Regions from separate parts of the Erwinia sp. Eh17-17 genome, predicted to be linked through region 1. Evidence: predicted binding sites of a transcription regulator. Region 1 holds the regulator's gene; each other region holds the start of a gene.

The links. Region 1 encodes LexA, which represses DNA repair genes until DNA is damaged. Its sites were predicted from a motif close to TNCTGTATGTACATACAGNA; they were not measured.
Region 2: the regulator LexA is predicted to act here: its motif matches at 1,416-1,435, upstream of mutH (DNA mismatch repair endonuclease MutH).
Region 3: the regulator LexA is predicted to act here: its motif matches at 1,642-1,661, upstream of dinG (ATP-dependent DNA helicase DinG).
Region 4: the regulator LexA is predicted to act here: its motif matches at 1,836-1,855, upstream of ABEH87_RS04980 (metal-dependent hydrolase).

The regions. Positions count from the first base shown of each region.
Region 1 is NZ_JBDFQT010000014.1:38,635-41,757, forward strand. It holds gene plsB (glycerol-3-phosphate 1-O-acyltransferase PlsB) at 1-918, opposite strand, end outside; gene ABEH87_RS20965 (diacylglycerol kinase) at 1,046-1,414, shown strand; gene lexA (transcriptional repressor LexA) at 1,521-2,129, shown strand; gene dinF (MATE family efflux transporter DinF) at 2,213-3,123, shown strand, end outside.
Region 2 is NZ_JBDFQT010000007.1:137,433-140,555, reverse strand. It holds gene ptsP (phosphoenolpyruvate--protein phosphotransferase) at 1-443, opposite strand, end outside; gene rppH (RNA pyrophosphohydrolase) at 456-983, opposite strand; gene mutH (DNA mismatch repair endonuclease MutH) at 1,666-2,355, shown strand; gene ABEH87_RS17355 (TerC family protein) at 2,443-3,123, shown strand, end outside.
Region 3 is NZ_JBDFQT010000002.1:465,090-468,212, reverse strand. It holds gene ABEH87_RS07520 (MerR family transcriptional regulator) at 1-283, opposite strand, end outside; gene ABEH87_RS07515 (XRE family transcriptional regulator) at 434-997, shown strand; gene ABEH87_RS07510 (GNAT family N-acetyltransferase) at 994-1,524, shown strand; gene dinG (ATP-dependent DNA helicase DinG) at 1,685-3,123, shown strand, end outside.
Region 4 is NZ_JBDFQT010000001.1:1,118,884-1,122,006, forward strand. It holds gene hxpB (hexitol phosphatase HxpB) at 95-766, shown strand; gene kduD (2-dehydro-3-deoxy-D-gluconate 5-dehydrogenase KduD) at 959-1,720, shown strand; gene ABEH87_RS04980 (metal-dependent hydrolase) at 1,874-2,464, shown strand; gene ABEH87_RS04985 (L-cystine transporter) at 2,628-3,123, shown strand, end outside.

The sequences.
Region 1 (3,123 bases):
GCAGGGAACATAGACGATTTCATGACCGTCCTGTGCCAGCTGGCGCACGCGTTCACCGCCGTTGACGTTGATCCCCTGGTACAATTTGCTCCAGGTCCAGCCCATGATGCGGTCGGTAAGACGAATCGCTTCGTAGGAGAAGTCGGCGGCGATCTCTTCCATCAGCTCAACGGCATTCTGCTGGGCTTTTTCAATGGAGATTTTCTTGCTGCGCGCTTCATCATCGACCGCTTTGGCGATCGCTTTGGACTGTAACAGTTTATTGAACAGATCCTGACGGACCGGCAGACGAGGGCCGACAGCCGCCAGACGTTGACGGGCAAAGTGCATACGCGCCACGCGGGCCAGCTTCTGCGCAATAATCTTATCCGTACCGTGCTCCGTGGCCATATGGCGCAGTGAGACCATCGGAGAGAAGCGCACAAAGCTGTCACGACCCAGCCAGATCACCGCAAAGAACTTCTGGATGCCGTTGAGCATCCGCAGGTGCGGCTGTTCGTCACCCTGAACCTCGCGACCGGGCGCACGGCCAAACATCACCGAGACCGGGACCATCTGCACATCCAGTTCAGGATGATTACGGTGCAGGTCCAGATATTCGTGGAACAGTTTGACCGACTGCACGTTCGGGACAAAATAGGGAAACACGCGCGGGCCATCATGGATAAACACATGACGTGGCAATACCGTACCGTCGATCTCCAGCGGTTCCAGAGGATCGGGAAGGTCTTCTTTGCGGCACTGCTCACGAAGCGCGAGGAGATCGGCCTTTGAATCATAAGGCAGCACATACATAATAGGGCGCGACGTATCAAGCCCGAGTTCGGCAACCGGTTCAGACGGGATTGCCTTACTTTTTACCAGAAATTTAACTGGTAGATTCAATAAGTTATAATATAATTTACGCCAACCTGACATAGACAACATGAAGCCTCTTGTTAGCAAAGCGCCGCAAGCATACCAGAAAGCGCCAACAGAATCTGTGGTGTTGAAAAACCTGTAGTTCCACTCATTGACGTTAAACTTCTCAAAGGGTTCCCTGATTATGGCAAATAATGTCACCGGACTGACTCGAATCGTAAAAGCTGCCGGATACTCGTGGCAAGGCCTTCGCGCCGCGTGGCAGCATGAAGCGGCTTTCCGCCAGGAAGCGGTTGCTGTAATTATTGCCATAGCCGTGGCCTGCTGGCTGGACGTCGATGCCATTACGCGGGTGCTGTTAATTGGCTCGGTGGTGATGATTATTATTGTAGAAATATTAAACAGCGCCGTCGAAGCGGTGGTTGACCGCATCGGCAGTGAAATTCACCCTCTGGCCGGACGGGCAAAAGATATGGCCTCCGCCGCCGTGCTGTTAACTATCTTGCTGGCAATTTTTGTCTGGATCATGCTGTTAGTGCCACATTTGCGATGAATTTTCCAAAAATCGCGACAAACGGCATTTCGCCCAAGTTTAGGTTTTCAATGTCTAAATACCTGTATATACTCACAGTCGACTGTATAAACAACCAGGGGGCGGGATGAAAGCACTAACGGCAAGGCAGCAGCAGGTTTACGACCTGATTCGCGACCATATTAATCAAACTGGTATGCCACCGACGCGCGCAGAGATCGCCACGCAGCTTGGTTTCCGTTCCCCGAATGCGGCTGAAGAACACCTGAAGGCCTTAGCGCGTAAAGGCGTGATTGAGATCGTCTCCGGCGCGTCTCGCGGTATCCGTTTGATGATGGAAGAAGAAGAAGGTCTTCCATTGATTGGTCGGGTCGCAGCGGGTGAACCCCTGCTGGCAGAGCAGCATATCGAAGGCCACTATAAGGTTGACCCTGACCTGTTTAAACCGGGTGCCGATTTCCTGCTGCGCGTTAGCGGCATGTCGATGAAAGATATCGGCATTATGGACGGTGACCTGTTAGCGGTACACAAAACGGAAGAGGTGCGCAACGGCCAGGTCGTAGTGGCGCGCATTGACGACGAAGTGACGGTAAAACGCCTGAAAAGGCAGGGTAACACGGTGCAACTGCTGCCGGAAAACCCGGATTTCAAACCTATCATCGTTGACCTGCGTCAGCAGACGCTGACCATCGAAGGTCTTGCCGTCGGCGTGATACGAAACGGCAACTGGCTGTAAACGTTACTCCCCGCTAAATTATGCGCGCCGCACCTGCGGCGCGTATTAATATCCGTTGTTGGTTTTAACCATGATGGACTGTGATGAAACTGCTTACCTCTGCGGATAAAAACCTCTGGCGGCTGGCGCTGCCCATGATCCTGTCTAATATCACCGTGCCGCTTCTCGGCCTGGTGGATACTGCTGTTATCGGCCATCTCGACAGCCCGACTTATCTGGGCGGCGTCGCCATTGGCACTACCATCACCAGCTTCCTGTTTATGCTGCTGCTGTTTTTACGTATGAGCACAACCGGGCTGACGGCGCAGGCTTTTGGTGCCAATGACCGGCAGGCACTGGCCCGTGGGCTGATGCAGCCGCTGCTGCTGGCGCTATGCGCAGGACTGCTGTTTATTCTGTTTAAACAGCCGCTCACTCATCTGGCACTGAGCGTAACGGGCGGAAGCGATGATGTCCTGCACCAGGCCGCGCTGTTTATGCAGGTACGCTGGCTCAGTGCGCCGGCGACGCTGGCAAATCTGGTACTGCTGGGCTGGCTGCTCGGCGTGCAGTACGCCCGGGCCCCGGTGATCCTGCTGGTGGTCGGCAACCTGGTGAACATCCTGCTCGATCTGTGGTTCGTGATTGGCCTGAAGTGGGGCGTACAGGGGGCTGCGGCGGCTACTGCCATCGCTGAGTATGTCAGCCTGATTGTCGGCCTGCTGCTGGTGTGGCGGGTCATGGTGCTGCGCGGTCTGTCACTCCGGCTGATGCTCGGAGCCTGGCGCGGAGACCTCGGGCGCCTGCTGCGCCTCAACCGCGATATCATGCTGCGTTCACTGTTGCTGCAAATCTGTTTCGCATCACTGACCATTTTTGGTGCGCGGCTGGGCAACGATATTGTGGCGGTCAATGCCGTGCTGCTGATGTTTCTTACCTTTACCGCCTATGCGCTGGACGGCTTTGCCTATGCGGTCGAAGCCTGCTCTGGCGAAGCCTACGGGGCGCGCAACAG
Region 2 (3,123 bases), on a different contig from region 1:
GTGGCCAGCGTCACCAGGAAGGATTCTTCACTTTCATCGAACTGGCGGTGTTCGCGCTGCTGCACGACCAGCACGCCAAGCAGCTGACGACGGCTGATAATCGGCACGCCAAGGAACGAGCGGAAACGCTCTTCCTTCACGGAGGGAATATATTTGAAGCTGGGGTGACTCTGCGCATCAGCAAGGTTGATTGGCTCAGCCAGACGGCCCACCAGTCCGACGATACCTTCATCAAAGGCCAGGGCGACCGTGCGCCCACGCGGCTTTTTTAGCCCACGCGTAGCCATCAGGTAATAGCAGCGGCGATCGTGATCGGCAAGGTACACCGAGCAGACCTCGGTATCCATCGCCAGACAGATTTCGTTAACCAAAATATCCAGCGCCTCGGTAAGCCGGGGCGCTGCCGCCACTTTTTCAACTATTTCGCGTAGCTGTGTGAGCATAATCTACGTGGCTTAACCTCTCTTCCGTCGAAAACCTGGCGCATTTCGCTGTACGGTATTCTCCTGCAGGGGCATAACCACACCGGCGAATTCTTTCATCACGCGTCGGTAAACATCACGTTTAAAAGAGACCACCTGGCGTACCGGATACCAGAAACTTACCCAGCGCCAGCCGTCAAATTCAGGCGTGCTGCTGGTTTGCATGTTGATATCCGCGTCATTGCACATCAGCTGCAGAAGATACCACTTCTGTTTTTGGCCGATACAAACCGGCTTTGTGTCCCAACGCACCAAACGTTTTGGCAACTTATATCGTAACCAGTTACGGGTAGATGCAAGGATGCGAACATCCTTGCGGTTCAAACCGACTTCCTCGAAAAGTTCGCGGTACATCGCCTGCTCCGCCGTTTCACCGGGGTTAATACCCCCCTGGGGAAACTGCCAGGAGTGCTGACCGAAACGTCTGGCCCACAGCACCTGCCCCTGCTTGTTACAAATTACGATACCAACATTCGGGCGGTAGCCATCATCATCGATCACCGGACTACCTCAAACTAAAACTGGATGTTCTGATTGTTTCATACTCCTTACAGACGGTAAACCACTGGTTTCAGACGAGGTGATCGCGTCAGGCTGGGATAACTCATCCTTTTTGGCAAAGTTATAAACAGAAACCCGGACAAAAACGCGATCTTATTCACGTTTTCTGTGGATAGCTTTGTGCAGAACTCTGTTAACAGATGGGGAAAACTTTCTGGCGGATAAAAAGCGCCCCTAAAAAAAATAAGAATAAACCCATATTAATCAGTAACCTTTGTCGTTAACCACAGCTTTCCCCCCGGTTGTCATGCGGTTGTCACAGGGTCATGATCGACCGCTGGTGAAAGATCGAACGCTTACTACGTTATCCACAGAATATGTTGATTACTTCGCCGGGAAAAGCGCAAAACTGGGGAAAAGTGCCGCCGTCAAGGCTGTAAATGGAAACAGTATTATTGTAAAAGGTGAGTTATCCCACTTTTCTGTGGATAAGTACCCCCGTGATCCTGTTCATTGTCGGTGACAAGACGGGTAAAACTGTACAGAGTGGGATATTTTCTGGCAGCGGATGCAATAAAAAAACACGAGTTATCATGCTATTATTAGTGTTTTCCCCAGATAAGTTAGCCATATTCCTCGTGTGCGCAAATGACGGCTATTTTTTGAACAAAACCCGGACGTGATGATGAGTGACGATCTTTACTTCGTTCCCCCACCGCAGGATGAAGCAGAACTGCTGGCGCGTGCCTCGGCCCTTGCCGGGTATACGCTGGGCGAGCTGGCGCTGCGCATCGCCCTGCCAGTACCGCGCGATCTGAAGCGTGATAAAGGCTGGGTGGGTCTGTTACTGGAACGTTATCTCGGTGCCAGTGCAGGCAGTAAACCGGAACAGGACTTCGCCGGGATCGGCATTGAGCTGAAAACCATTCCGGTGGATGCCGCCGGACGCCCGCTGGAAACCACCTTTGTCTGCGTAGCTCCCCTGACCGGCAACAGCGGGGTGACCTGGCAAAACAGCCACGTGCGCCATAAGCTGGCGCGGGTGCTCTGGGTGCCGGTAGAAGGGGATCGCGCTATTCCTCTGGAACAGCGCCATGTCGGTGCGCCCCTGCTGTGGAGCCCCAGCGCCGAAGAGGAACTGCAGCTGCAGCGCGACTGGGAAGAGCTGATGGATATGATCGTGCTGGGTCAGGTCGATCAGATCACGGCACGCCACGGCGAGTTCCTGCAAATTCGCCCCAAAGCGGCCAACAGTAAAGCGCTGACCGAGGGCATTGGCCGCGACGGGCAGCCTGTAATGACGCTGCCGCGCGGCTTTTATCTTAAAAAGACGTTTACCGCGCCTCTGCTTGCCCGCCATTTTCTTCTGTAACCATTGCGCTAAAGGTTTTCCTACTATCGTCAACCTTGCGTATAATCGCCGTTTAGCTTTTGTTTAAGTTTAAGGTGTGTTTTTAACATGTTTGAATGGATTGCCGATCCCAATGCCTGGTTAGCGCTTGGCACGCTGACGATCCTCGAGATAGTTCTCGGGATAGATAATATTATTTTCCTCTCTCTGGTGGTGGCAAAACTGCCTAAACATCAGCAGAATACGGCCCGCCGCATCGGGCTGGCTGGCGCGATGCTGATGCGTCTTGGCCTGCTGGCCTCGATTGCCTGGGTTATCCGCCTGACCGATCCTCTGTTTACCCTGATGGATCATGCGTTCTCAGCGCGTGACCTGATCCTGCTGTTTGGTGGGCTGTTCCTGCTGTGGAAATCCAGCATGGAGATTCATGAAAGCATTGAGGGCGGCGAAGGGGAGCACAAGACCAGCGTGCACTCGTTTGCCGGTGCTATCGTACAAATCATGGTGCTGGATATTATTTTCAGCCTCGACTCCGTGATTACCGCCGTTGGCCTGTCCGATCACCTGATTATTATGATGGCTGCCGTGGTGATTGCCGTACTGGTGATGATGTTTGCCGCCCGCGCGATTGGTGAATTTGTCGATCGTCACCCGTCAGTGAAAATGCTGGCGCTGGCGTTCCTGATCCTCGTCGGCTTCACGCTGATACTGGAAAGCTTCAACATTCATATTCCGAAAGGTTACATCTACTTCGCCATGTTCTTCTCCATGGCGGTGGAATGCCTCAAT
Region 3 (3,123 bases), on a different contig from region 1:
CCTGACGGAGTACCGCCAGAATCTCTTCCTGAAGGATGAACCATCCATCATCGAAGTTAACGTTTTCGCCTTCGATCAGGGCTTTAACCTTGCCGACCGGAACGCCACTCTCTATCCAGCGTTTGATCTCTTCGATGCGCTCAATATCGTCTTCATCGAACAGACGGTGACCTCCCTCTGTTCGCTGTGGCTTCAGCAGACCGTAACGACGCTGCCAGGCGCGCAGCGTGACCGGGTTAATACCGCAGCGTTCTGCGACGTCTCCGATGCTGTACTGTGCCATGTATTACCTCTTACTCACTTTCGGACCTGTTATCAGCCTAACCAATTACCTCAGCTTGTACAAAGTATTTATTATTGTACAAGTTGAAATGACAAGGATTTACGCTTATATCTCATATAAGAGATTAAATCCCAAATATGAGAAACTACAATGGAACAAACGCCAACAGAACAGCGACTGGCACAACGTCTTGCTGACCTGCGCCTGGAGAAGGGCTGGTCGCTGGAGGCGCTGGCTGAGCTTACCGGGATTAGCCGTGCTTCGCTATCGCGCATTGAACGTGCTGAAACCAGCCCCACCGCCGCACTGCTTAACCGCTTATGTCATGCCTATGGATTGACCATGTCACGGCTGTTAAGCGAAGTGGAGCAGGAAACGATACAGCTGTTGCGGCCCGCTCAGCAAAGCGTCTGGCACGATCGTGAGAACGGCTATCAGCGCCGCACTGTCTCCCCTCCGGCGCAGGCCTTTCAGGCGGAGCTGGTGGAGGCCAGGCTGGCGGCCGGGGCGCGCATTGACTATGACCTGCCGCCGCTTGCCGGGCTGGAGCAGCATATCTGGATACTGGATGGCGTACTGGAGTTTCAGATGGATGACCGCGTATGGCGACTGGAGCAGGGGGACTGTCTGCGCTTTCATCTGTTCGGTCGCACCACCTTCCACGCGCCTGAAGCAACCGGAGCGCACTATGCGCTGGTGGTGGCCCGCCCATGAAAACGATTAACTATCAGTGGCTGGATGCTGCCGGGGCACAGCAGGAGCTGGCGGCACTGTGCAACGTGCTGGACGGCTGCGTGGCGCAGGGCGCGAGTATAGGTTTTGTGAAGCGCGATGCGCAGCAGATGAATCACTTCTGGCAGGATGTCGTTCTCAGTCTGGCCTGCGGCGATAAACAGCTGCTGGTGGCCCGTTGTGAAGAGCGCATTGTAGGCACCGTTATGCTGGTACTGGCGATGCCAGCCAACGGGGTGCACCGCGCCGAAGTGGTGAAACTGCTGGTTCACCCGGACGCGCGTCGCAGCGGGATTGCCCGCGCGCTGATGCAGCAGGCAGAGGCACGCGCCGGTCAGCTCGGGCGCAGCCTGCTGGTGCTGGATACGCGCAGCGGCGACGTGGCGGAACCTCTTTACCGTTCGCTTGGCTGGCAAACCGCCGGGCAGATCCCCGGTTACGCCCGCTCCACCGCCGGAGTGATGGACGCAACCACGGTGATGTATAAGGCGATTGGCCCGGCGGACTGACCCGACGCTGTCCGGATGTGATCTGCAAGACGATTACAGCGTCGCCGCCAGTAAATGACCGGCTGAAACTGCGAGCCTCCTCTGGAGATTAGCGTTTGCAGGCTGACGCCGTCGCCATACTGTGTAAAAATACAGCCTTGTTCAGCAGGAAGTGGTTGTCATGGCGTTAACTGTCGCGTTAAAAACGCAAATTGCCGGGTGGTATAAAGCCCTGCAACAGCAAGTCCCCGATTTTATTCCGCGTGCGCCGCAGCGTCAGATGATTGCTGAAGTGGCCAAAACGCTGGCGGGGGACGATGGCCGTCATCTGGCTATTGAAGCCCCCACCGGGGTGGGGAAGACCCTCTCCTACCTGATTCCGGGCATTGCCGTCAGTCGCGCCGAGGAAAAACCGCTGGTGGTCAGCACCGCCAATGTGGCACTACAGGACCAGATATTCAGCAAGGACCTGCCGCTGCTGAAGAAAATTATCCCCGACCTGAAGTTTACCGCTGCCTTTGGCCGTGGGCGCTACGTCTGCCCGCGTAATCTGTCGGCGCTGGCAACGGACGAAGAAAACCAGGGCGACCTGCTGCTGTTTCTCGACGACGACATGACCGCCAGCAAGGATGAGCGCGCGATCTGCACTGAACTGGAAAAATCACTGAAACGCTACCAGTGGGACGGGCTGCGCGATCACTGTGCTGAGAATATTGAAGATTCGCTCTGGCAACGTCTGAGCACCGACAAAGCCAACTGTCTGGGCAGCAACTGCAACTGGTTTCGCGAATGCCCGTTCTATGTGGCACGGCGTGAGATTGAAGACGCCGATGTGGTGGTGGCGAACCATGCCCTGGTGATGGCGGCTCTGGAAACTGAGTCGGTGCTGCCGCCGCCGAAAAATCTGCTGCTGGTGCTGGATGAGGGCCATCATCTGCCGGATGTGGCGCGCGACGCGCTGGAGATGAGCGGTGAAATCACGCCGGGCTGGACCGTATTGCAGCTCGACCTGTTTTGCCGCCTGGTGGAGCAGTGCCTGGCGCAGTTCCGGCCGAAGCGTCCGCCGCCCCTCAGCCACCCGGACAAATTAAAAGCCCACTGTGAAGAGGTGCGCGAACAGTTGCAGATGTTGTCGCAGATCCTCGGTCTTTACCTGCCGCCGGAAGGTCAGGAGGGGGAGTTCCGCTTTGAGATGGGGCTGCTGCCCGAAGAGATCCTGACGATCTGCGCCCGGCTGTTTAAACTCAGCGATGCGCTGCGCGGGCTGGCGGAAGGCATGATGAACGATCTCAGCGAGAAAAGCGGCCAGTTTGACGTGGTGCGCCTGCACCGCACGTTAATTCAGATGAACCGCGCACTGGGCTGGTTTGAAGCCACCAGCAAGCTGTGGCGGCTGGCCGCCATGGAACAGGCTTCCGGTGCGCCGGTGTCAAAATGGGTAACGCGCGAAGTGCGCGATGGTGCCGCGCACCTGATGTTTCACTGTGCCGGGATCCGCGTCAGCGAACAGCTGGAAAAGCTGCTGTGGCGTAAAATCCCTCACGTGGTGGTGACGTCAGCCACGCTGCGCTCCCTGAACAGCTTTCAGCGCCTGCAGGAGATGTCCGGCCTGAGCGAAAA
Region 4 (3,123 bases), on a different contig from region 1:
TAATAGCGGGTTTCCGCATCCGGGCCGCCCCGATGATCAATTTTCATCCCCTCTTCATGATAAACTGCCTCAAACTGTCAAATGGAGCCGCAGAATGTCATATCACCGCCCCGTACTCGCCGCCATTTTTGATATGGATGGCCTGCTGATCGATTCTGAACCGCTATGGCAACAAGCCGAACTGGATATTCTCACTACCCTTGATGTTGACCTCAGCCGCCGTGGCGAGATGCCCGATGCACTGGGCCTGCGCATCGATCAGGTGGTACGCATGTGGTACGAAACCCTGCCGTGGGAAGGACCGTCTCAGGCGGAAGTGACACAAAGGGTGATCGCGCGGGCGTTAAGTCTGGTTGAAGAAACCCGTCCGCTGCTGCCCGGCGTAGAGCAGGCGTTACGGCTCTGTCAGTCCGAAGGGCTGAAGATCGGTCTCGCCTCTGCCTCACCGCTGTTCATGCTGGAAAGGGTGCTGGAGATGTTCAACCTGCGCGGTTACTTTGACGTGCTGGCCTCGGCCGAATCCCTGCCATACAGTAAACCTCACCCGCAGGTCTACCTTGATGCGGCTGCCGGCCTTGGGGTCGATCCCTTGAACTGCGTGACGCTGGAAGATTCGTTCAACGGCATGATTGCCACCAAAGCAGGCCGTATGCGTTCCATCGTCATACCGGATGCCAGCCACGCTGCAGACCCGCGCTGGTCTCTGGCAGATGTCCGGCTGAACAGTCTGGAAGAGCTGACGGCGCAGCATCTGCACGGACGCTAATCCATCCTGCCCGGCAGTATCTGAGTTGCCGGGCAGTTCATTTTCTCAGCCACTCCGACAAAATAATTAAAACAATGTTTCATTTTTGTTGAATTCATCCTCTCTTCTGCCTATGCTCCCCTTATCGGCTCGCGCAACGCCCGTTAAAATCACTGAATCTGCGCGCGCCATCTTTTCTATAAGGAAGCCGCGATGATCCTCAATGCATTTAACCTGGAAGGCAAAGTGGCCATGATTACCGGATGTAATACGGGGCTTGGTCAGGGAATGGCGCTGGGTCTGGCCCAGGCGGGATGCGATATCATTGGCGTCAACCGCTCATCAGCCAGCGAAACGGCGCACAAAATTACCGCTACCGGACGGCGGTTTATCAGCATCACCGCCGATCTGGCAGACAGCCACTGTATCGACAGCGTGATGGAGCAGGCTCTGGCGGCCTGCCCGCAGCTGGATATTCTGGTGAACAATGCCGGGATTATTCGCCGCGATGATGCGATTAATTTCAGCGAACGCGACTGGGATGATGTGATGAACCTCAACAGCAAGACGCTGTTTTTCCTTTCGCAGGCCGTTGCCCGTCAGTTTATCCGCCAGGGGCGCGGCGGGAAAATTATCAACATCGCCTCAATGCTCTCCTATCAGGGTGGCATTCGCGTTCCCTCTTATACCGCGTCCAAAAGCGCAGTCATGGGCCTGACGCGCCTGATGGCCAATGAGTGGGCGCAGCACAACATAAATGTTAACGCCATCGCTCCCGGCTATATGGCGACGAATAACACCGAGCAGCTGCGGGAGGATGAGGATCGCAATCAGCAGATACTGCAGCGCATCCCTGCCGCGCGCTGGGGCCAAAGCGAAGATATGATGGGCCCGGTGGTCTTCCTGGCCTCCGCCGCAGCCGATTACGTTAACGGCTATACGCTGGCGGTGGATGGCGGCTGGCTGGCGCGCTAGTGCCGCCCGGTGAACCGGTTCCCGCCAGGCGCGGCCTGTTCACCGGTTAATCAGTCGTGACTTATTTATCTTTCGTTACAGCGTCACATATTTATTCTACTGTATATATTCCCTATACTGGATGCATTGACAGTTATGCAGCCAGGTATCCCCATGACGGCCGAGGGCCATCTTATTTTTGCCATTGCCAGTGCGATTTTTGCCAAGCGTGCCGAACTGACTCCCGTTCTGGCCAGCGCGGACTGGTGGCATATTATTCCGGCCACGCTGCTGACCTGTCTGCTGCCGGATATCGACCACCCGAAATCATTTCTCGGCCAGCGCCTGAAATGGCTCTCGCATCCGATCGCGCGCGCCTTTGGGCACCGGGGCTTTACTCACAGCCTGCTGGCCGTCGTCGGCGGTGTCGCCCTGCTGCAGTTAAAACTGCCGGCGGGCTGGCTCATCCCGGCAGATGCGTTTCAGGGGATGGTGCTGGGCTACCTCAGTCATATTGTTGCCGATATGCTCACGCCTGCCGGGGTTCCCCTTCTCTGGCCGTGCCGCTGGCGCTTCCGGCTGCCGCTGCTGAGAAGTCAGAAAGGTAACCAGCTTGAGCGGGCGCTGTGCCTGATCCTGGTAGGCTATGCCATCTGGTTTCCCCCCGGCGCGCTGCCTTTTGGTGCATCAGACTGGACCAGCCAGGTGGTAAATTCTGCACAAAATCACATCGAGCGCTTAATTAACCACCACGATGCGCAATAACCCACCAAATACAGCCAAAAAGGAATAAATAATTCCGTTTGGATATAAGGCTGCACCCTGACTAGCTGATACCATTCCGCTACTGGTTTACTTACTGTGCGACAGAAATTAACTGCCGTCAGCATGGCTACGCCGTAGCCCGTATTTTTTGGAGACTATGGGAATGAATTTTCCACTCATTATTAACATTGCAGCGTTTATCGCGCTGCTGCTACTGATTGCAAAAACGGGGCGCACGGGCTGGAGCCTGTCGAAGAAAGTGCTGTTTGGCCTGGTGGTCGGCGTACTGTTCGGTCTGGCACTGCACGCTATCTATGGTGAAAACAACCCGGTCATAAAAGAGTCGGTGAGCTGGTTTAACCTTGTGGGTAACGGCTATGTGCAGCTGCTGCAGATGATTGTTATGCCGCTGGTGTTCGCCTCTATTCTCAGTGCCGTTGCCCGCCTGCATAATGCCTCATCGCTGGGTAAAATCAGCCTGCTGACCATTGGCGTGCTGCTTTTCACCACGGCGATTGCCGCCGCAGTGGGTGTGTTCGTCACCTGGCTGTTTGGTCTGAACGCCAGCGGCCTGGTCCAGGGTGTGCAGGAATCGGCCCGTCTGGCGGCCATTCAGAACAACTATGTCGGTAAAGTGGCCGACCTCAGCGCACCACAGC